DNA from 3 places in the Bradyrhizobium sp. LA6.8 genome. Region 3 is predicted to be linked to each of the others. Evidence: predicted binding sites of a transcription regulator. Region 3 holds the regulator's gene; each other region holds the start of a gene.
The links. The regulator PhoB, encoded in region 3, activates phosphate uptake and scavenging genes when phosphate is short. The targets are predictions, from matches to a motif close to TGTCATNNANCTGTCAT.
Positions count from the first base shown of each region.

Region 1: a site for PhoB is predicted at 5,001-5,017, ahead of ABIA90_RS07925 (DUF2794 domain-containing protein). Genes of this name have one in related genera too.
Region 2: a site for PhoB is predicted at 2,029-2,045, ahead of phnC (phosphonate ABC transporter ATP-binding protein). Genes of this name have one in related genera too.

Region 1 is NZ_JBEPQQ010000002.1:165,821-172,992, reverse strand. Features, by position in the region: gene ABIA90_RS07940 (ABC transporter permease) at 1-2,525, shown strand, start outside; gene ABIA90_RS07935 (Bax inhibitor-1/YccA family protein) at 2,796-3,587, shown strand; gene ABIA90_RS07930 (GNAT family N-acetyltransferase) at 3,890-4,417, shown strand; gene ABIA90_RS07925 (DUF2794 domain-containing protein) at 4,565-4,936, opposite strand; gene ABIA90_RS07920 (DUF1223 domain-containing protein) at 5,512-6,288, opposite strand; gene acnA (aconitate hydratase AcnA) at 6,506-7,172, opposite strand, start outside.
Region 2 is NZ_JBEPQQ010000011.1:105,725-112,896, reverse strand. Features, by position in the region: gene phnE (phosphonate ABC transporter, permease protein PhnE) at 1-48, opposite strand, end outside; gene phnD (phosphonate ABC transporter substrate-binding protein) at 125-1,060, opposite strand; gene phnC (phosphonate ABC transporter ATP-binding protein) at 1,120-1,929, opposite strand; gene ABIA90_RS38190 (LbetaH domain-containing protein) at 2,104-2,775, shown strand; partial or broken gene ABIA90_RS38185 (alpha-D-ribose 1-methylphosphonate 5-triphosphate diphosphatase) at 2,772-3,964, shown strand; gene ABIA90_RS38180 (DUF1045 domain-containing protein) at 3,983-4,681, shown strand; gene ABIA90_RS38175 (hypothetical protein) at 4,685-5,293, opposite strand; gene ABIA90_RS38170 (selenium-binding protein SBP56-related protein) at 5,377-6,777, opposite strand; gene ABIA90_RS38165 (dihydrodipicolinate synthase family protein) at 7,070-7,172, opposite strand, start outside.
Region 3 is NZ_JBEPQQ010000016.1:48,043-55,214, forward strand. Features, by position in the region: gene ABIA90_RS43570 (Hsp33 family molecular chaperone) at 1-186, opposite strand, end outside; gene argF (ornithine carbamoyltransferase) at 443-1,366, opposite strand; gene ABIA90_RS43580 (aspartate aminotransferase family protein) at 1,366-2,574, opposite strand; gene ABIA90_RS43585 (GcrA family cell cycle regulator) at 3,031-3,543, shown strand; gene phoB (phosphate regulon transcriptional regulator PhoB) at 3,780-4,487, opposite strand; gene phoU (phosphate signaling complex protein PhoU) at 4,503-5,219, opposite strand; gene pstB (phosphate ABC transporter ATP-binding protein PstB) at 5,231-6,052, opposite strand; gene pstA (phosphate ABC transporter permease PstA) at 6,049-6,894, opposite strand; gene pstC (phosphate ABC transporter permease subunit PstC) at 6,896-7,172, opposite strand, start outside.

The DNA.
Region 1 (7,172 bases), on a different contig from region 3:
TGTCGCTGCGCTACGCGCTGCGCGAATTGCGCGGAGGCCTGCGCGGCTTCTATGTCTTCATCGCCTGCATCGCGCTCGGCGTGATGGCAATCGCCGGCGTCGGCTCGGTCTCGGCGAGCCTGAGCGACGGTCTCGCGCGCGAGGGCCGCACGCTGCTCGGCGGCGACGTCTCCTTCGTGCTGTTCCAGCGCGAGGCGAAGCCCGAGGAAGTCTCCTTCCTGCGCTCGCGCGGCACCGTCTCCACCGCCGCGACCTTGCGCGGCATGGCGCGCTCCGCCGACGGCCAGCTCGCGCTGGTCGAGATGAAGGCGGTCGACGACACCTATCCGATGCTGGGTCAGCTGACGCTGGCGCCGCCGCTGCCGATGTCCGACCTGCTCGCGGAGCGCGACGGCGCGTTCGGTGCCGCCGCCGATCCGACGCTGCTGGCGCGGCTGTCGCTGAAGACCGGCGACCGCGTCACCATCGGGAGCGCAACGTTCCAGATCCGCAGCACCGTCGAAGCCGAGCCCGACAAGCTCGCCGGCGGCATCGGTTTCGGGCCGCGCTTCCTGATCAGCGAGGCGGGCCTGCGCGCCACCGGCCTGATCCAGCCCGGCAGCCTCGTGCGCTGGGTCTACCGGGTGAAGCTGCCTGACACCGGCAACAGCGAGCGCGCCACCGACGCCTTCATCGCGGACGCGCGCAACGCCGCGCCGCAGGCCGGCTGGGAGATCCGCAGCCGCTCCAATGCCTCGCCGCAGCTCGAGCGCAACATCAACCGCTTCACGCAATTCTTGACGCTGGTCGGCCTCGCCGCGCTCCTGGTCGGCGGCGTCGGCGTCGCCAATGCCGTCAAGAGCCATATCGACCGTCGGCTCGAGGTCATCGCGGCCTTCAAGGCGGTCGGCGCCACCGGCCGCGACGTGTTCGGCATCTATCTGGCGCAGGTCCTCCTGCTGGCGGGAATTGGCTCGGTGATCGGCCTTGCGCTCGGCGCCGCCATGCCGTTCGCCATCGTCGGCCTGTTCGGAAAACTGCTGCCGCTGCCGGTGGTGCCGGCCGTGCATGCCGACGAGCTCGCGCTGTCCTTCGTCTACGGCCTGCTCACGGCGCTCGCCTTCGGCCTGTGGCCGCTCGGGCGTGTGCACGACGTGCCTGTCGCCGCGCTGTTCCGCGACACCATCAGCTCCGAATGGCACCGGCCGCGCTGGAGCTATGTCGTGTTCATGGCCGTCGTGATCGCGCTGCTGATCGCGGTCGTGATCGGATTGTCCTTCGACAAGCGCATCGCCGCGGTGTTCGTGGCCTCCTCCGTCGTCGTGTTCGCCCTGCTCCGCGGCATCGCCGCCCTGCTGATGACGATCGCGCGCCGGCTGCCGCGCACGCGTCTGCCGATGCTGCGGCTGGCGATCGCCAACATCCACCGGCCGGGCGCACTGACGCCCTCCGTCGTGCTGTCGCTCGGGCTCGGGCTCGCCGTGCTCGTCACCATCACCCAGATCGACGGCAATCTGCGCCGGCAGTTCCTTGCGGCCCTCCCCGAGCACGCGCCGTCGTTCTTCTTCATCGACATCCCGAGCACGCAGGCCGAGCAGTTCGACGGCTATCTGCGCCGGATCGCGCCGGGCGCAAAGGTCGAGGACGTGCCGATGCTGCGCGGCCGCATCGTCGCCGCGCGCGGCGTGCGTGCCGAGGACCTCAAGCCCACCACCGATTCCGAATGGGTGCTGCAAAGCGACCGCGGCCTGACCTATACCGCCGAGCTGCCGAAGGGTTCCAAGGTGGTCGAGGGCGAATGGTGGAGCGCCGACTATTCCGGCCCGCTGCTGGTCTCGATGGAGAAGAAGATCGCCGACGGGCTCGGCCTCAAGCTCGGCGACGAGATCGTGGTCAACGTGCTCGGCCGCGACATCCCGGCCAAAATCGGCAATCTGCGCACCATCGACTGGCAGGGCATGGGCATCAATTTCGTGCTGGTGTTCTCGCCCAACGCCTTCAAGGGCGCGCCGCACACCCATATCGCGACGCTCACCGAGGCCGGCGGCACTGCGGCCGGCGACGGCAAGATCATCAGGCAAGTCGCCGACACCTATCCGATGGTGACGAGCGTGCGCGTGCGCGAGGTGATGGAGACGGTCGGCTCGGTCGTGACCAATCTGGCGCTCGCGATCCGCGGCGCCAGCGCGGTGACCCTGATCTCGGCGATCCTGGTGCTGGGCGGCGCGCTCGCCGCCGGCCACCGCCACCGGGTCTATGATGCGGTGATCCTCAAGACCCTCGGCGCGACCCGGCTGCGGCTGCTCGGCGCCTATGCCCTCGAATACCTGCTGATCGGACTTGCCACCGCGGTGTTCGGCGTGATCGCCGGCAGCGTCGCGGCCTGGATGATCGTGACGCGACTGATGACGCTGAGTTTCGTCTGGCAGGCCGGCAGCGCGGCCGGCGTGGTCGCGGCGGCCTTGGTCGTCACGGTCGGACTTGGGCTCGCCGGGACGCTGCTGGCATTGAACAAAAAGCCCGCCACGGTGTTGCGGAATTTGTGACAAATGGTAGCGGGCGACCCCGCGATGTCGGAATCGCACGATTCCAGCGATTAACCACGTCTGCTCGCCAGGATTGCGGGCGAGGGCGACATTCAGCCGCGCGTGGACGGTTGCAGCGAATGTGTTAGTTTCCCACATATCCAATGGGTTCGGACCCCCGATTATGAGCCAGAATTTAGTCGGCACAGATCGGTATCCGAGATAGAATTTGACGAACCGGCGGCATGGCGACCCTCATGCCGGACCGGGCTAACCAACGGGAATTCGACCATGTCGGACCTAGACCGTAACTACGCTTCTCCTTTCGGCAGGGCCGCCGGGCGTGTTGACGCCGCGACGGTCGATGCCGGCCTGCGCGCCTATATGCTGCGCATCTACAATTACATGAGCATCGGCCTCGCCATCACCGGCCTGGCCGCGCTCGGCGTCTATATGGCCGCCGTGACCGACGTTCCGACCCCAGAAGCCGTCCGCGTCGGCAAGCTGTTCCTGACGCCGTTCGGCTACGCGATGTTCGTCAGCCCCCTGAAGTGGCTGTTCATGCTCGCGCCGCTCGCGATGGTGTTCGTAATCTCGGCGGGCATCAACCGTCTCGCCCCCTCGACCGCGCAGATCCTGTTCTGGGTGTTCGCGGCGCTGATGGGCATCTCGCTGTCCTCGATCTTCCTGGTGTTCACGCACACCTCGATCGTGCGGGTGTTCTTTATCACCGCGGCCACGTTTGGCGCACTGAGCCTCTACGGCTACACCACCAAGCGTGATCTGACCGGGATGGGCTCGTTCCTGTTCATGGGCCTGATCGGCATCATCATCGCGAGCCTGGTCAACCTGTTCCTGGCGAGCACGATGCTGCAGTTCATCGTGTCCGTGGTCGGCGTGCTGGTGTTCGCCGGCCTCACCGCCTGGGATACCCAGCGACTGAAGAACGACTACATCTACGGCTACGCCTCGGCCGGCGGTGACATCGCAGAGCGTGCGGCCATCACCGGCGCGCTGTCGCTGTACCTGAACTTCATCAACCTGTTCACGCTGCTCCTGCAGCTCCTCGGCCAGCGCGACTAAGCGCTTCGACGAGGGAACGGATACGAACCCCGGCCGAGAGGCCGGGGTTTTTGTTTGGGCCGGGATGCGCGACGCCCCCCGCCGTCATCGCCCGCCTTGTGCGCAATTGCGCACTGAGGCGGGCGATCCAGTACGCCGCAGCGGCTCGGTTCTAGCCGCGCTGTCTCGGAGTACTGGATGCCCCGCCTGCGCGGGGTATGACAGCGGAGAAGATTGGAGGGCTGCTGCGCTGGCAATGACGGAGCATGGGGAAACGGCGTTGCCCCTTCCAGTGACCGCGGGAAGGCTCTAATCTTCCTCCCATGTCCGCACCTGAGATCAGGCCCGCCATTGAGGCCGACCTTCCCGCCATCACCGCCATCTACAAGCAGGCCGTCCGCGAGGGCACCGCGACATTCGAGCTGGCGCCGCCGGATCTCGCCGAGATGACGCGCCGCTACCGCGCGCTGATCGACGGCGGCTATCCCTATTTCGTCGCCATCCTCGATCGTAGCGTCGCCGGCTATGCCTATGCCGGCGCCTACCGGCCGCGGCCGGCCTACCGCTTCACGGTCGAGAACTCGATCTATCTCGATCCCTCGTTCCTCCGCCGCGGCATCGGCTCGTTGCTGCTGGAGCGGCTGATCACCGAATGCGAGGCGCGCGGCTTCCGCCAGATGATCGCGGTGATCGGCGATTCCGCCAATGCCGGCTCGATCGGCGTGCACACGCGCGGCGGCTTCAAGATGATCGGCACGCATCCGAATGTTGGCCTGAAATTCGGCCGCTGGCTCGACACGGTGATGATGCAGCGGGATCTGGGCGAGGGCGCAAGCACGGTGCCGAAATAACCTCGGTCTCGTAGGGTGGACAAAGCGACTTGTCCGCCGTAGCTCGGAGAGCGAAGGCGGAAGCGTGCCCAGATGCCCGGCGATTGAGGAAAGATGGTGGGCACGGCGCGGTGCGCCTTTGCCCACCCTACGGCACCGTCCGTAAGGCTAAACCACCGCCAGCTTGCGATCGATCACCAGCAGCACGCGCTCGAGCTCGTGGCCGCGGCGCAGGATCAGGCCGGTCGCCGAGATCACGCTGTACATGCCCTGCTTGCGCGCCAGCCGCGGGTCCTTCTCGATGCGATAGATCGGCACTTCCGAGGCGCGGCGGAAGACCGAGAACACCGCGCGGTCCTTCAGGAAGTCGATGGCATAGTCGCGCCACTCGCCGTCGGCGACCATGCGGCCGTAGAGGTTGAGGATGCGGTTCAGTTCCAGCCGGTTGAATGTCACCCGGTTGGGTTGGGCATTCGCAGCGGTGGGGCGCGCCACTGCGCGCTGCTCGCTCGGATCGGCATCCTCCGGCGTCAGACTCATCGAGCGCCTCCTCATCTCGCGGCATGATCGCATCCGCGAAGGACCGTCCCCGGAACCGCGGATCATGACAATTGCATGATCGCGCCAACCGTTCCCCGCCGCAAGGGGCTCTTCACTCAACTGATTGAATCGGGTGCGAATCGGAGCACACGCAGGAGTGGAATTCTGTCGCGGCAAACCGTCACGGGATCGTTAGAAGGAATCTTGATATCGCCGCTTTTCCGCCAAGCGCCTGCCGCCCTGCATTGCGAAAAGACCTGTGTGCGTTGACCCGGTCCTTTCGGTTCCGGATTCCTCAGCCCCCAGCCCCCCGGGGCCGTCAGGATCGGGTCTGTACGCGCGACAAGGAGGGCCAACGCAAGTTGGTCCTTTTTGGTTTGTGCCGAGATGTTTCCGGCACGTCCAACTTCTCTCTGATTAACGCGAAGGCAACTCTCTCCCCTCATCCTGAGGAGCCGCGAAGCTGCGCCTGCATGGTTCTCGCGGCGATGCGTAGCATCGTCCGCCTCGCGCGTAAGGGCGCTCCTCACCATGAGGCGTGAGAGCGAGTATGACGCGAGTGAGAGAAATCGGATCTAGTGCAGCGACGTGTACGCCGCGCCGAGCATCGCACCCGGCTTCTCACGGCTGCCGTCCTGGACATAGACCACAGCGCCGTCGACGCCGTCGCGCGTGAGATTTTCCAACGGCACCGTCCAGCTTTCCGGACGCCCGTTCCAGTCGCCGACCTTGAGCAGGTTGCGCACGACGTTGTGATAGGTGATCTGCTGTCCGCGATTTTCGCCGCGGCTGATTGCGATCGGCACCGATTTCGTGATCGAGCAGATCCAGACCTCACCGTGCGAGACCGCCGACTCCTTGCTCGCCGCCACCGAGACGTTGATCTGCTTGCCTGCAAGCGACATCGTCACCGGCACGCTCATTACGCCTGTGCCGTTGTCGGTCTTGCCGATCGCGCTCTCGATGCCGGCGCGGTCGCTGCCGATGACATGCGTCGAACCGTTGACCACGACTTGCGGCGTATAGACCTCGCGGTCGCCGCGCATGCGCGAATAGGCGCGCTGCCGCGCCGAGAAGCGCGAATCCGCAAGCGTGTCCTTCCAGCCGAGATAATCCCAATAGTCGATCGGCATGCTCAGCGCGATGATCGACGGGTCGTTGGAGAGATCGCCGATGACCTGGTCGGCGGGCGGGCAGGAGGAGCAGCCCTGCGATGTGAAGAGCTCGACTACGGCGCGAGGATCAGCCTCGGCGGGACGGATGACGGCGACGATGGCGCAGATACCAAGTGCTCCCGACCAGAGTGCACCGGACCAGCGCGAAACCAGATTAGAAGCCATCATTGCAGTCATGTTGAACGTCACACCTCGCACGCGTGGGGGAAGATCCTATCGCCTGATGGTCACCGTAGTCTTACGGGCATCGTACACTCAACCGTCCGGGGCGAGGTTTTCCGCCGAGCGGGACCATCGGACGCGTGTTCTAACGCACGAGGGCGGCCTTGTGATAGGCCGCCCTCGTTTAACCTTCTACTCACGTCGCGGTGAGCCACCGTTCACAAATTCGCGTTTAGGCCGCGAGCTTGCGCAGCACGTAGTGCAGAATGCCGCCGTTCCGGTAGTAATCGAGCTCGTCCAGCGTATCGATGCGGCAAAGCAGCGAAACACGCTGCAACGAACCGTCGCCGGAGACGATCTCCGCGGTCAGCTTCTGACGCGGCTTCAGGTCGCCGACCAGGCCGCGCAGCGTGACCTTCTCGTCGCCCTTCAGGCCGAGCGACGACCAGGAGGTGCCTTCCTCGAAGGTCAGCGGCAGCACGCCCATGCCGACCAGGTTGGAGCGGTGGATACGCTCGAAGCTCTGGCAGATCACGGCGCGGACGCCGAGCAGGCGCGTGCCCTTCGCAGCCCAGTCGCGCGAGGAACCGTTGCCGTATTCGGCACCGGCGAACACCACCAGCGGCACCTGCTCCTGCTGGTACTTCATCGCGGCGTCGTAGATCGACATCTGCTCGCCGTCGGGCCAGTGCTTGGTGAGACCGCCTTCCGGGATATTTCCATCAGCGCCCTTCAGCATGAAGTTCTTGATGCGGATGTTGGCGAAGGTGCCGCGCATCATCACTTCATGGTTGCCGCGACGCGTGCCGTACTGGTTGAAGTCGGCCGGACGCACCTGGTGTTCGCTGAGATATTTGCCGGCGGGCGAGGTGAGCTTGATCGAACCGGCCGGCGAGATG
Region 2 (7,172 bases), on a different contig from region 3:
CAGCACGGCGAGCTGCTGCTCGGGAAGGATCGAAACCGCGACGGTCATCTGGCCAGGAAAGGTGGTCGATCAAAGAGAAAGAGCCGGGTCCATCGACCCGGCTCCAGTGCTATCGTCCCGAAACTCAGGACGCCTTCTTCTTACGCAGTGCATCGACGAACTTGATCAGCTCGATCGTGCCATCCCAGTCCTTGGTGGTGGCGGGATGAAAACCCTTCTTCTGGCCGTCCTGGAGGCGATCGAAGGCCGCCTTGTCCTTGGCCGGCGCGTCGAAGAACGCCTTGGCGATCGCCGCCTTGGCATCTTCCGGCAGGTCGGAATTGTAGGCGTAGGGGCCGTTGATGATCGGCGCCGACTTGTGGATGATGCGGAAATCGTCCTTCTTCATCGGCGAGCCGTCGGCGTTCTTCAGCATGCCCTTGGTCAGCATCTGCGCCAGCGTGGAATCGTCATCGCTGGTCCACTGGTTGGCCGCAACGTCGACCGTGCCCTGCGCCAGCGCCAGGATCGCGTTCTCGTGGCTGCCGGTGAAGACGACCTTGCTGAAATAGGTGTCGGCATCCGTGATGCCCATCTTGTCGAGCTCGAAGCGCGGCACGTTGTTGCCGGAGGTCGAGTTCGGGTCAACGAGGCCGAGGTTCTTGCCCTTGAGCTGGTCGACGCTCTTGTAGGGGCTGCTCGCCTTGACGAAGAACACCGAGTAGTAGCCGGTCGAACCGTCGGCATTGATGTCGTTGGCGAAGGCATCGGTCTTGACGCCGGTCAGGCGGGCGCGGGCGAACGACGCCGAGCCGTAGCTGGCGATATGGATGTTGCCGGCGCGCTGGCCTTCGATGACCGCGGCGTAGTCGTTGGCGATGCGTAGCGTGACCTTCACGCCCAATTCCTTGGAGAGATAGTTCATGAACGGCGCCCAGCGCTCGGTCACGCCCGAGGCGTTTTCCGCCGGAATGACCGCGAAGGTCAGTTCGGGATATTTGGCTTTCCAGTCGTCGGCGGAGGCCGAGGTCGTGAACGCGAGCGCGGCGGCGCCGGCAAGAACCAGTCTGCGAGTGATCATGATACCCTCTTCATCGGTTGGGGTCGGTTGACGCAAAAATTGGCAGTTACAGGCGCAGCTCAGGCGGCCGCGGCCGTTCCGAGCGCCGGCACGCCTTCAGGCGCCGGCACAGGCATTCCGCCCATGACGTCGGAGGCTTCGAGATCGTAGAGCTCGCGCGCGACGTGGTCGGTCAATTCGGCCGGCGCGCCGTCGAACACCACGCGCCCCTGCGCCATGCCGATCAGGCGATCGCAATAGCTGCGCGCGAGATCGAGCGAATGCAGGTTGCAGAGTACGGTGATGCCGAAGTGCTTGTTGATGCGCAGCAGCGCATCCATCACGATCTTGGTGTTCCGCGGGTCGAGCGAGGCGATCGGCTCGTCGGCCAGGATGATGTCGGGCTGCTGCACCAGCGCCCGGGCGATCGCAACACGCTGCTGCTGGCCGCCGGAGAGCTGGTCGGCGCGCTGGGCGGCGAGTGAGGCGATATCGAACTGTTCGAGCGCCGACATCGCCAGCGCCTTGTCGTGCTCGGGCCAGGTCTGCGTCAGCGAGCGCCAGGCCGGCATCGTCGCGAGGCGTCCCATCAACACGTTGGTGAGCACATCGAGCCGGCCGACCAGGTTGAACTGCTGGAAAATCATCGCCGCGCGCGCCCGCCACTGCCGCAATTCCTTGCCGCGCAGCGCGGTAACGTCGAGGCCGTCGAACAGGATACGGCCCTGCGTCGGCGTCGCCAGGCGATTGATCATGCGCAGCATGGTCGACTTGCCGGCGCCGGAGCGCCCGATCACACCGACGAAGCCGCCGGGGGAGATTTGAAACGAAGCGTCGTCCACCGCGGCTTTTGCGCCGAAGCGGCACGTCAGACCTTCAACCACCAGCATAGAGGGCTCCAGAGTAGCTGGCTGCCACCGCTAACGCTGGCGCTTGACACTTGTGTGACACCGGCGCTGCGGTGCGGCGATCCTACACACCTCTTCCCCTGTCATCGCATCGTCATGACATTGTCATCAGGCCGCTCGAAGAGGTACGCCCGCCCTCGACCTATCGGATGTAGCATGGCCGGCAAGACGCTCTCGGTTCAACCGACCATCGACCCTTCGGCGAAGCTGCATGAGACCAGTCTCGGCACCTATACCGAAGTCGGTGCGCGCACGATCCTCACTGAAGTCACGATGGGCGATTACTCCTATGTCGTGAACGACGCCCAGATCACCTACACCACCATCGGAAAATTCTGCTCGATCGCGGCGATGACGCGCATCAATCCCGGCAATCATCCGATGCATCGCGCCACGCAGGCGCATTTCACCTATCGTTCCAGCGCCTACTTCGAAGGCGAGAGCGACGACACCGAGTTCTTCGACTGGCGGCGCCAGCATCACGTCCATATCGGCCACGACGTCTGGATCGGCCATGGCGCGATCGTGCTGCCCGGCCGCAACATCGGCACCGGCGCCGTGATCGCGGCCGGCGCCATCGTCACCAAGGACGTGCCGGCCTACACCATCGTCGCCGGCAATCCGGCGCGCATCGTGCGGCGGCGGTTCTCGGAAGACGTCGCCGGACGGCTGGCCCGGCTCGCCTGGTGGGACTGGGATCACGACAAATTGCGTGAAGCACTGCCCGATTTCCGCAAGCTCGGGATTGAAGATTTCCTCTCGGCATATGAAGCACGGGCAAGCTCCCTCACCCGTTCCCCTGCCAGCAAACGAAGCGCGGTCGCTTGACAGACATCTTCCTTGAGGGCGGCCGGGCCCTGATCGGCTCCGAGCTCGTCGAAACTTCCATTCTGGTGTCCGGCGCGGACATTGCGCAGGTCGATGCCTCTCGCGGCCGTGCGCGGCTGGCGATCGATGCGCGCAACCTGCTGGTGCTGCCCGGCATCGTCGATCTGCATGGCGATGCCTTCGAGCGCCAGATGATGCCGCGCGCCGGCGTCGACTTTCCGATCGACGTCGCCCTCGCCGACAGTGACCGCCAGGCGATCAGCAACGGCATCACCACCGTGTTTCACGCCACGACCTGCTCATGGGAGCCGGGCCTGCGCAGCGCCGGCAATGCGCGCGCCCTGATGGAGGCGATCGAGCGGCAGCGACCGCATTTCGCCGCCGACACCCGATTCCACCTGCGGCACGAGACCTACAATCTGGATGCCGAGACCGAGATCGGCCAGTGGCTCGCCGAGGGCCGCGTCGACCTGTTCGCCTTCAACGACCACATGGACGGCACCGTTGCCGACATGGCCAAGCCGCGCAAGCGCAACCGCATGGTCGAGCGCACCGGCCTCTCGGGCGAGGAATTCGACCGGCTGGTCGAGCGTGTGCTTTCGCGGGCCAGTGAAGTGCCGGCTTCCGTGTCGCGGCTTGCCGCAACTGCTCGCGCAGCCGAGGTGCGGATGCTCTCGCATGACGATGCGACGCCGGCGATGCGGCAGGAGTTTCGCGAGCTGGGCGCTGACATCGCGGAGTTTCCGATCAACGAGGAGACCGCGCGGGCGGCCGCGTCCGCCGGCGATGCCATCGTCTACGGTGCGCCGAACGTCGTGCGCGGCGGCAGCCATACCGGCTGGACTCGGGCATCCGACATGATCGCGAAGGGGCTCTGCTCGGTGCTGGCGTCTACTATTACTATCCCGCGCAGCTGCTCGCCGCGTTCCGCCTTGTCGCCGACGGCGTGCTGCCGCTGCCGAAGGCCTGGGATCTGGTCTCTGCGGGACCAGCGCGCGCGACCGGCCTTGCCGATCGCGGCGTGCTCGCGGAAGGATGCCGCGCCGACATGCTGCTGGTCGACGACAGCATACCGCTGCGGCCGCGGCTGATCGCGGTGGTATCAGGCGGAAAGCTCGTGCATCTCACCGATGCGACGCGACTGCTCGCTGCGGCGGCGACGCCGCGCGAGGCTGTCGTTGCGGCCTGAACCGGTTATGCTCGGGCGATGACAGATTTTCCCCGCTACGCGATCTACTTTGCCGCCGGCGCCGACAGCGCCCTCTCCCGCTTCGGCGCCGAGCTGCTGGGCTACGATGTCTACACCGGTGACGAGATGCCGTTCCCTGCCGACGCATCGCGTGTTGCGCCGGACTGGCGCGACGTCACGGCCGATCCCCGCAAATACGGTTTCCACGGCACGCTGAAGGCGCCGATGGCGCTGGCGCCAGGCAGGACTGAAGCCGAGCTCGTCGCAGCCTGCGTGGCCTTTGCCGGCAAGGCGCGGCCGATGCCGTCAATCCGTCCGGTCGTCGACTCCATCAGCGGCTTCATTGCGGTGATTCCGACCGAGCCGGTGGGTGCGCTCCAGCAACTTGCGGCCGATTGCGTCCGCGAATTCGACGACTTCCGTGCGCCCATGACGGCGGAAGACCGCGCGCGGCGCAAGCCCGACAAGCTCACCGAGCGGCAGCGCGACTATCTCGACCGCTGGGGTTACCCGTACGTGATGGAAGAATTCCGCTTCCACATGACGCTGACGGGACGGCTGGATGCGGAACGGCGCGGGCCGATCCTGGAGATGCTGCGCGCGAGGTTTGCGGCGCTCAGTCTCGAGACGCTGGCGATCGACCGGATCGCGCTGTTCAAGCAGGATGATACCAAAGCGCGCTTCCGCTTTGTCGGCGAGTGGGCGTTGGCGAAATAGGCCTCAGCGCCAGCTCGCGAGATTGAAGGCGAGCGCCACGGCGCCAACCAGAATGAGGCTGGTCGCCCAGATTGCATCCAGATTGAACCAGCTTCGCGCGACGAACCTCAATCCCAGATAACGGTAGACCAGCCAAGCCAGACATCCGCCGGCACTGACCATGGCGACAACGTGCACCAGGGACACCAGCACCGCCATCCCGAGACTTGTCTTCAGAAGACTTGCCTTCATCAGCGCGCCCGCCGCCTCATGGCCGGCATCGAGCTCGAAGGCCTGGCAGAGCCCGAGATAGATCGGCACGAGCATCAAGGCCGCGCCGTGAGCAATGGCAACGGCGAATGACCAGAGCGCCAATTGCGTTGGCGGAATTCGTGCCAGCGTGCGCGGATGGCGCCGCTCGATCAGCCGATAGACGCCGAAGCCGATGACGAGAAGGCTCGCGCCGAGCTGGATCGAACGCTGCCACTCGGCCAGGACGAGCAGGAACGCAAACGGCAGCAGCACGAGAAGTGTTGCCAGGAGATGTCCGGCCGCCAGAGCCCACAACGCGCGGAACAGCGCGCGCGGGCTCTTGTCCATGAGCCCGGCCGAAACGGCGAGCGGCCATCCCATTCCCGGATTGACGCCGTGATAGAGACCGCTCGCAACAAGAGCGAGCCACAGCCAGCCGAGCGGCCAACTCCCGTGCTGCCAGCCTAGGCCGACGGGTAGCAAAAGGAGTCCGTCGAGCAATCGCCGCCCTCCAGCCTGATCTGGTGCGCACGATATCCGTCGGGGAAGCTCACGAAATAGTCCTTGGCGAGCTCGAGGCCGCCGTCGCGACCGACATTGGCCATGACTTCCACACCCGGAACTCCATCGGGATAGAATTGGTCGTCCCAGGTGGAATACAGCGAATTGGTCCAGTACACGCGCTTGCCGTCGCGGCTGATCTCGACCATCTGCGGACCGGCCGCAAATGCCTTGCCGTTCGGATGGGGCGTGCGGCGCGCGATGCCGCCGATGTGAACCGAGCCCGCAAGCTTCGGCTTTCGCGGATCACTCACATCGTACTGGCGCATTTCACCCGTGCCCCAGCACGAGACATAGAGAAACCGGTCATCCATCGACAGGTCGATGTCGGTCACCAGCGGCGGCACGGCGCCAAATCCCTGCAGCAGCGGCGGGAGCTTTTCCTTTGGCGCGGGTTCGGGCGGAATCGTCGCCGTCTTCTCCGCATGGAATTTTCCGCCTTCGCGCCACCAGGTCCAGATCGATGCTTCGAGGTTGGTGGTGTCGACCACAACGCCAACGAAGCCGTATTCGCGAACCGGATCGTGCGCGGGCCGCACCTCCAACGCCATCTGATGATTGGCGCCGAGGTCGATGGTCTGCACGTTGCGACGGGCGCGGAGATCCCAGAAGTGGAGACGATGGCCATATTTGTTCGCCAGCAGATCTTCCGCGACGATCCCGTTCTCGAACTGCGGCGGCAACGCCCATTCGCTCGTCACCATGTAGTCGCGCGGCAGGTTCCACCAGAAATCATAGTGCAGCGTCTGCGGACCGCGGTCGATCTCCCACCGCCCAAGGACCTCGAACGTCTCGCAATCCATGATGAAGACGCCTGGAGGCCCGTTGGTGCCGTCCTTGCCGCCGCCGCCCAGCGTGCTCACATAGACGCCGTCCGGCCCGCAATGGATGGTATGCGGCCGCGAGTAGCCGGTCTTCTTGAAGATTTCCTCGGGCTCGATGATCTTGTGGATTTTGGCTTTGGTCGGATCGGGCTTGGTATCGATGATGTAGATCCGCGACGAGCGTATCCCGGGGATGATGAGATAGCGCCGCTCGATGAAGGCGTGTCCGGCGAGCGGCGACAAGGCGGAGGAACAGGCATTCCAGCCGAAGTGATGAAACTCATCGCCCTTGTTGGGCATCGTCACCGTGTGGACGATTTGGCTGTAGGTCGGCGATCCCGGCTTGACGTCGATGACCGCGAGAGCATCCGGTTTTGAGAAATCCGGACTGAGCAGCAGCGTGTAGGCAAAGTTCTCTGCAGGTGCTTCCATCGCCAGCTTGGGCGATGCGTGAAAGGTGGGATCCGGCCTCATCGTCATGGCACTGCCTCCCTGTTTCGTCGGCTCGCTCCAACCTGGCTCGAAATAGCGGCATAATGAAGAGCTGCTCAGCGACGTCTTGAGAAGCTCCGCGGACCTGGTTGGCGAGCGTGCAAGGAGCGTACAATATGTCATCGCCGGCGTGCGGAAAACCGCCCGAACCGCGCTAATTCGACGCCCTCAGCCAGACGGAAGCCGGCGGGATCAGGCCAGCGCGCACCTCACACTCGGCATCGTCCCCGCGTAGGCGGGGACTGCCGAGAGACCTGGCGACAACCGAGCGGGTACGGCGCTACTTGCCCCACCGCAACGCCAGCGCATCCCGCTCCTTCGCCAGCTCCAGCAGCCCTGCCCGCGTCGCCGGGTGCAGCGGCTGGAGCGGATGCCGCACGGCG
Region 3 (7,172 bases):
CACGGCAGGGGGATAATCGTGCTTGGTCAGGATCTCGTCGAGCGCGGGACCGAGCCGCACCAGGCGGCCGCGCACGTCGAGTGCGTCGACCTCGTAAGGCAGCACGGCGTCATCGATGGGAACCGCTGATGGTGCGCGAACCGGGCCTTCAGGCCCGGTATTCATGTCAGGGGATTGGGAAACCATGGCGCTTTATCTGGGGTCGATGGAGGAAAATGGAAGAGGGCTCAAGGGTGGTGTGTTCCGGATGCACTTATGATCGCACAGGATCCTGCAAATTCGATGTCGTCCCGGCGCGCGCAAAGCGCTGATACGGGACCCATAGCCACAGGATTACGCGATAGCCCGCGTAGCCCGGATGGAGCGTAGCGCAATCCGGGACCACTCCAACTGCGGACACAAACCCGGATTTCGCTGCGCTCCATCCGGGCTACAAGTGAGATTACTTCACCGCGTCAAAGCACCAGGCCAGAATGCCCTTCTGCGCATGCAGGCGGTTTTCGGCCTCGTCGAACACGACCGATTGCGGGCCGTCGATCACTTCGTCGGTGACCTCCTCGCCGCGATGGGCGGGCAGGCAATGCATGAACAGCGCATCGGGCTTGGCCAGCGACATCAGCTTCGAATTGACCTGATAGGGCTTCAGCACGTTGTGACGGTGCTCGCCTTCCTTGTCGCCCATCGACACCCAGGTGTCGGTGACGACGCAGTCGGCCCCCTTCACGGCGGCCTCAGGATCGGTGCCGAGCACGATCGGCGCGCCGGTGGCCTTGATGAAGTCCCGCATCACCTTTTTCGGCGCAAGCTCCGGCGGCGTTGCGACATTGAGCTTGAACTTGAAACGCTCGGCGGCATGCGCCCAGGACGCCAGCACGTTGTTGTCGTCGCCGGTCCAGGCCACCGTCCTGCCCTCGATCGGGCCGCGATGCTCTTCGTAGGTCATGAGGTCGGCCATCACCTGGCAAGGGTGCGAGCGCCGTGTCAGGCCGTTGATGACGGGCACCGTCGCATATTCCGCCAGCTCCAGCAGGGCCTCGTGATTGAGGATGCGGATCATGATGGCGTCGACATAGCGCGACAGCACGCGCGCCGTGTCGGCGATGGTCTCGCCGCGGCCGAGCTGCATCTCGGCGCCGGTCAGCATGATCGGCTCGCCGCCGAGCTGGCGCATGGCGACGTCGAACGAGACGCGGGTGCGCGTGGAGGGACGCTCGAAGATCATCGCCAGCGTCTTGCCTTCCAGCGGCTTCACCGGCTGGTGCGCTTTCTGCTTCGCCTTCATGGCGGAGGAGGCCGCGAGCATGCTCTTGAGCTCCGACAACGGGAGCTCGTTGATATCCAGAAAGTGCTTCGGGGACTTGCTCATCAGCTTGTCGCCCGCTTGGTCTGACTGGACGAGATCGCGGCGCAGGCGCGTTCGAGCCGCCCGACGCTGTCCTCGATCTCGGCTTCGGTGACGATCAAGGGCGGCAGGAAGCGCACGACATTGTCGCCGGCGCCGACCGTGAGCAATTTTTCGTTGCGCAATGCCGCGCCGAGATCGCCTGACGGCACCACGGCCTTGATGCCGATCAGAAGGCCTTCGCCGCGCACTTCGCTGACGATGTCAGGATAACGATCGATCACGGAGGCGAGCTTCTGCTTGAGCAGCAGCGACATCTTCTGCACGTGATCGAAGAAGCCGGGCTTGAGCATGACGTCGAGGACGGCGTTGGCAGCCGAGATCGCGAGCGGATTGCCGCCGAAGGTCGAGCCGTGCGAGCCGGGCCCCATGCCGGCAGCCGCGTCCGCGGTCGCCAGCACCGCGCCGATCGGGAAGCCGCCACCGAGCGCTTTGGCCAGCGACATCACGTCAGGCGTGACGCCGGTGCGGCGATGCGCGAACAGATCGCCGGTGCGGCCCATGCCGGTCTGCACCTCGTCGAACGCGAGCAGCAGGCCCTTCTCGTCGCAGAGCTGGCGCAACGCCCTCAGGAAGGCGGGCGTTGCCGAACGCACGCCACCCTCGCCCTGGATCGGCTCGATCAGGATGCCGGCGGTCTGCGGACCGATCGCCTTCTTGACGGCTTCGATATCGCCATGCGGGACCTGGTCGAAGCCGTCCATCGGCGGGCCGAACCCCTCGAGATATTTTGCCGAACCGGTCGCGGCGAGCGTTGCCAGCGTGCGGCCGTGGAAGGCGCCTTCGAAGGTGATGATGCGGTAACGTTCCGGATGACCCTTGGAGAAGTGATGATGGCGGACCAGCTTGATCACACCTTCCAGCGCTTCGGCGCCGGAATTGCAGAAGAACACGAAGTCCGCGAAGCTTTCATTGCACAGACGCGCGGCAAGCTTCTCGCCGTCCGGGCTCTGGAACAGGTTCGACATGTGCCAGAGTTTGGTGGCCTGCTCCTGCAACGCCTTGACCAACGCAGGATGAGCATGGCCGAGCGCATTCACCGCCACGCCCGAGGTGAAATCGAGATAGCGGTCGCCATTGGTCGCAATCAGCCAGCAGCCTTCGCCGCGCTCGAAACCGAGGTCGGACCTGGCGAAAACGGGGAGCAAATGCGGCGCTGCGCTGTTAGTCATGACGATCACTTGAATGTTGCGGACGGTGTGAGCGTGCATTGCGCAACGCACCATTGACCGGCCCGGAAAACGAAACGTGCCGCCTTTTAAGGGCGGCACGCGAGACTATCTTATGCCTGGTGAAACCGGTGTCAATGCCGCCCGGAAAGCCTCGCGAAACGCAGAATCCGTAGTCTTGCGGTGGCGATTTTGCGTATTTCCGCCACGGAACATGTGGAAGCGAGTCGGCGGACTCTTGCGCGTGAGTCACGCCATATTGTAGCGTTTGGCTTGTCAGATACGACATCTCGTGCAGCAGTTCTGATCCTCTAAGTCCTCATGTACCGGCGTAAGCGTTCGGGCGCATCTGGTGCGCCCGGCGAGCCTTAAGGGATTCTGGCGGCACGGGTTTTTCGAAGCTTAGGCATTCGCCGTGCGGCCGCCAGGATGGCAGGCGCCGGCGAAGGAAAGGGTGCAATGACCGTTTTGACCTGGTCGGATGATCGCGTCGAGCAGCTGAAAAAGCTCTGGGAGGCCGGACTTTCGGCCAGCCAGATCGCCGCTGAACTCGGCAATGTGACCCGCAATGCCGTGATCGGCAAAGTGCACCGGCTCGGCCTGTCGGGCCGCGCCAAGAGCCCTTCGTCGGCAGCGCCGCGGCCGCGCAAGGCGCGCCCCGCCCAGCACATGATGCGGGTGACACGCCCGATCGCGCGCGGCAACACCGCGCTGGCGCAGGCCTTCGAAGTCGAGGTCGAGGCCGAACCGGTCACCTACGACAACGTCGTGCCGATGAGCCAGCGGCTGTCGCTGCTGGAGCTGAACGAGGCCACCTGCCACTGGCCGGTCGGCGATCCCTCGAGCCCGGATTTCTTCTTCTGCGGCGGCAAGGCGCTCTCCGGCCTGCCCTACTGCGCTCAGCACTCGCGCGTGGCGTATCAGCCCGCGGCCGATCGCCGGCGCGCGCCGGTGAAGCCGGGTCCGCGCTGAGGTCGTTCTGAGCTCGGAAAGGAGCCGTCACACGATGGCGGCTCAACAAATCCGATGTCGTTCCGGACAAGCGCGCCTCAAACGCGCGCAGATCCGGGACCCTTAACCACCGCAAGATGTGGCTACGGGGACTCGGAGTTACCTTTTGGCACAATAATCACTCGCGGTGGGTGTCCCGGACCCGCGCTTACGCTTGTCCGGGACGACACCGAGACTGTGGCCGCAGCTCACCGAGCTTACGCCTGCTCCGCCTTCGCAAAGCGATCGTCCAGTGCGTAGCCCGCGCCGCGGACGGTGCGGATCGGGTCCTGCTCGCGGCCGAGATTGAGCAGCTTGCGCAGGCGGCCGATATGGACGTCGACGGTGCGCTCGTCGATGTAGATGTCACGGCCCCAGACGCTGTCGAGCAGCTGCTCGCGCGAGAACACGCGGCCGGGATGCTCCAGGAAGAACTCCAGCAGGCGATATTCGGTCGGGCCGAGATCGATCGGCCGGCCCGAACGCGCCACGCGACGCTTGTCGCGGTCAAGCTCGATGTCGCCATAGGCGAGCACGGTGGCGAGCCGCTCCGGGCTGGCGCGCCTGAGCAGGCCCTTCACGCGTGCCAGCAGCTCCGGCACCGAGAACGGCTTGACGATGTAGTCGTCGGCGCCGGTCGCAAGGCCCCGCACCCGCTCGCTCTCCTCGCCGCGCGCGGTGAGCATGATGATCGGGAGCTGCTTGGTCTCGGGCCGGGTGCGCAGCCGCCGGCACAGCTCGATGCCGGAGAGGCCCGGCAGCATCCAGTCGAGCACGATCAAATCGGGGATGTGCTCCTTGAGGCGGGTGTCGGCATCGTCGCCGCGCATCACCGTCTCGACGTCATAGCCGTCGCCTTCGAGGTTGTAGCGGAGAAGCTCGGTGAGAGCTTCCTCGTCCTCAACCACCATAATGCGTGCGCCCATGGTGTTCGTCGCTCCTTAAGTGTTCGGGACCGTCGTGGCGAAGGTCGTCATGTCGCCCTTCGGCCGCTTGTCAGTGATCGCCTGGCCCTCGATCATGTAGAACACGGTCTCGGCGATGTTGGTGGCGTGGTCACCGATGCGCTCGATGTTCTTGGCGCAGAACATCAGATGGATGCAGAACGAGATGTTGCGCGGATCCTCCATCATGTAGGTGAGGAGCTCGCGGAACAGCGAGGTGCAGATGGCGTCGACTTCCTCGTCGCCCTTCCACACCGCCATTGCCGCCGGCAGATCGTGCGCGGCATAGGCGTCCAGCACCGACTTGACCTGCTGCTGCACGAGGTCGGTCATGTGCTCCAGGCCGCGGAACAGCTTGAGCGGATGGAAATCCGTCTCCAGCGCCGCGACGCGCTTGCCCATGTTCTTGGCGAGGTCGCCGATCCGCTCGAGATCGGTCGCGACGCGCATGGCGCCGACGATCTCGCGCAGATCCACCGCCATCGGCTGGCGGCGCGCAATGGTGAGAACGGCGCGCTCCTCGATCTTCTTCTGGAGCGCGTCGAGCTCGGCGTCGATGGTCACGACGCGCTGGCCGAGCGCGACGTCGCGGCGGATCAGCGCGTCGACGGAATCGACGATCATGCGCTCGGCGATGCCGCCCATCTCGGCGACCAGGCGCGTGAGCTCCTGGAGGTCGGTGTCGAAGGCCTTTGCGGTATGTTCAGAACCCATGTTCCGTCTCCTCAGCCGAACCGGCCGGTGATGTAATCCTGCGTGCGCCGGTCGGTCGGCGACGTGAAGATCTTGCTGGTGTCGTCGAACTCGATCAGCTCGCCGAGATACATGAAAGCGGTCTTGTCGGAGACGCGCGCCGCCTGCTGCATGTTGTGGGTGACGATCGCGATCGTGTAGTTCTCGGACAGCTCCTGGATCAGCTCCTCGACCTTGGCGGTCGAGATCGGGTCGAGCGCCGAGCAGGGTTCGTCGAACAAGATCACCTCGGGCCGCACCGCGACCGTGCGGGCGATGCAGAGGCGCTGCTGCTGGCCGCCGGAGAGCGACAGGCCGGAGGCGTTGAGCTTGTCCTTGACCTCGTTCCACAGCGCGCCGCCGCGCAGCGCCTTCTCGACGCGGTCGTCCATCTCGGACTTCGAGATCTTCTCGTAAAGGCGGATGCCGAAGGCGATGTTCTCGTAGATCGTCATCGGGAACGGCGTCGGCTTCTGGAACACCATGCCGACGCGAGCGCGCAGCAAATTGAGGTCCAGCTTGGGGTCGAGGACGTTGGTCTGGTCGAGCATGAGCTGACCGGTGACGCGCTGGCCCGGATAGAGGTCGTACATCCGATTGAAGATGCGCAGCAGGGTCGACTTGCCGCAGCCCGACGGGCCGATGAACGCCGTGACGCGGTTGGTGCCGAGCGCCAGATTGATGTTCTTCAGCGCGTGGTGCTCGCCGTAATAGAAATTGAGGTTGCGCACCGTCACCTTGGCCGGAGCTTCGGGCAGCACCGGCGCCTGCGGCAAACCACCGGCCGCGCTCATCGATACGGAAAGATCACTCATTTTGCGGTCCTCTCGGCGCTCAGAATGCGCGCGCCAATATTTAGGGCAAGAACGGTCAGGGTGATGAGCAGCGCGCCGCTCCAGGCGAGCTGCTTCCAGTAGGCGTAGGGGCTCTGCACGAAATTGTTGATGGTGACCGGCAGGTTCGCCATCGTCTTGTTCAGACCCAGGCTGAAGAACTGGTTCGACAGCGCGGTGAAGAGCAGCGGCGCGGTCTCGCCGGCGACGCGGGCGGTGGCCAGCATCACGCCGGTGATGAGGCCCGAGCGCGCCGCGCGATAGGCGATGCGCTTGATCACCAGCGAGCGCGGCAGGCCGAGCGCCGAGGCCGCCTCACGCAGTGCGTTCGGCACCAGCAGCAGCATGTCCTCGGTCGTGCGCAGCACCACCGGGATGACGATCACCGCAAGCGCGAGGCAGCCGGCAATCGCCGAGAAGCCGCGCATCGGAACCACCACCGCACCATAGATGAACAGGCCGATGATGATCGAGGGCGCCGAGAGCAGGATGTCGTTGATGAAGCGGATCACCGAGGTCAGGCGGTCGTTGCGGCCGTACTCGGCGAGATAGGTGCCGGCGAACAGACCGAGCGGCGCGCCGATGCCGACGCCGAGCACGGTCATGATGATCGAACCCACGATGGCGTTGCGCAGGCCGCCCTCGGTCGAGCCCGGAGGCGGCGTGTCCGCAACGAAGAGCTCCAGGTTCAGGCCGGCAATGCCGTTGTAGAGCAGCGTCATCAGGATCAGCGCGAGCCATGTGACGCCGAAGGCAGCGGCAGCCAGGCAGAGCACACGGATGACGATGTCCATGCGGCGGCGGCGTGCGTAGATCGGGTTCATGTTACTTCCCCGCCTTCTTTTCAAGACGCATCAGCATCAACCGTGCAGCCGCGAGCACGAAGAATGTCAGCACGAACAGCAGCAGGCCGAGCAGGATCAGGCCGGACTGGTGCAGGCCGTCGCTCTCGGCGAACTCCGATGCGATCGCCGCCGAGATCGTGGTGCCCGGGGCGAAGATCGACGACGAGATGCGGAACGAGTTGCCGATGATGAAGGTCACCGCCATGGTCTCGCCGAGCGCGCGGCCGAGCGCCAGCATGACACCGCCGATGACGCCG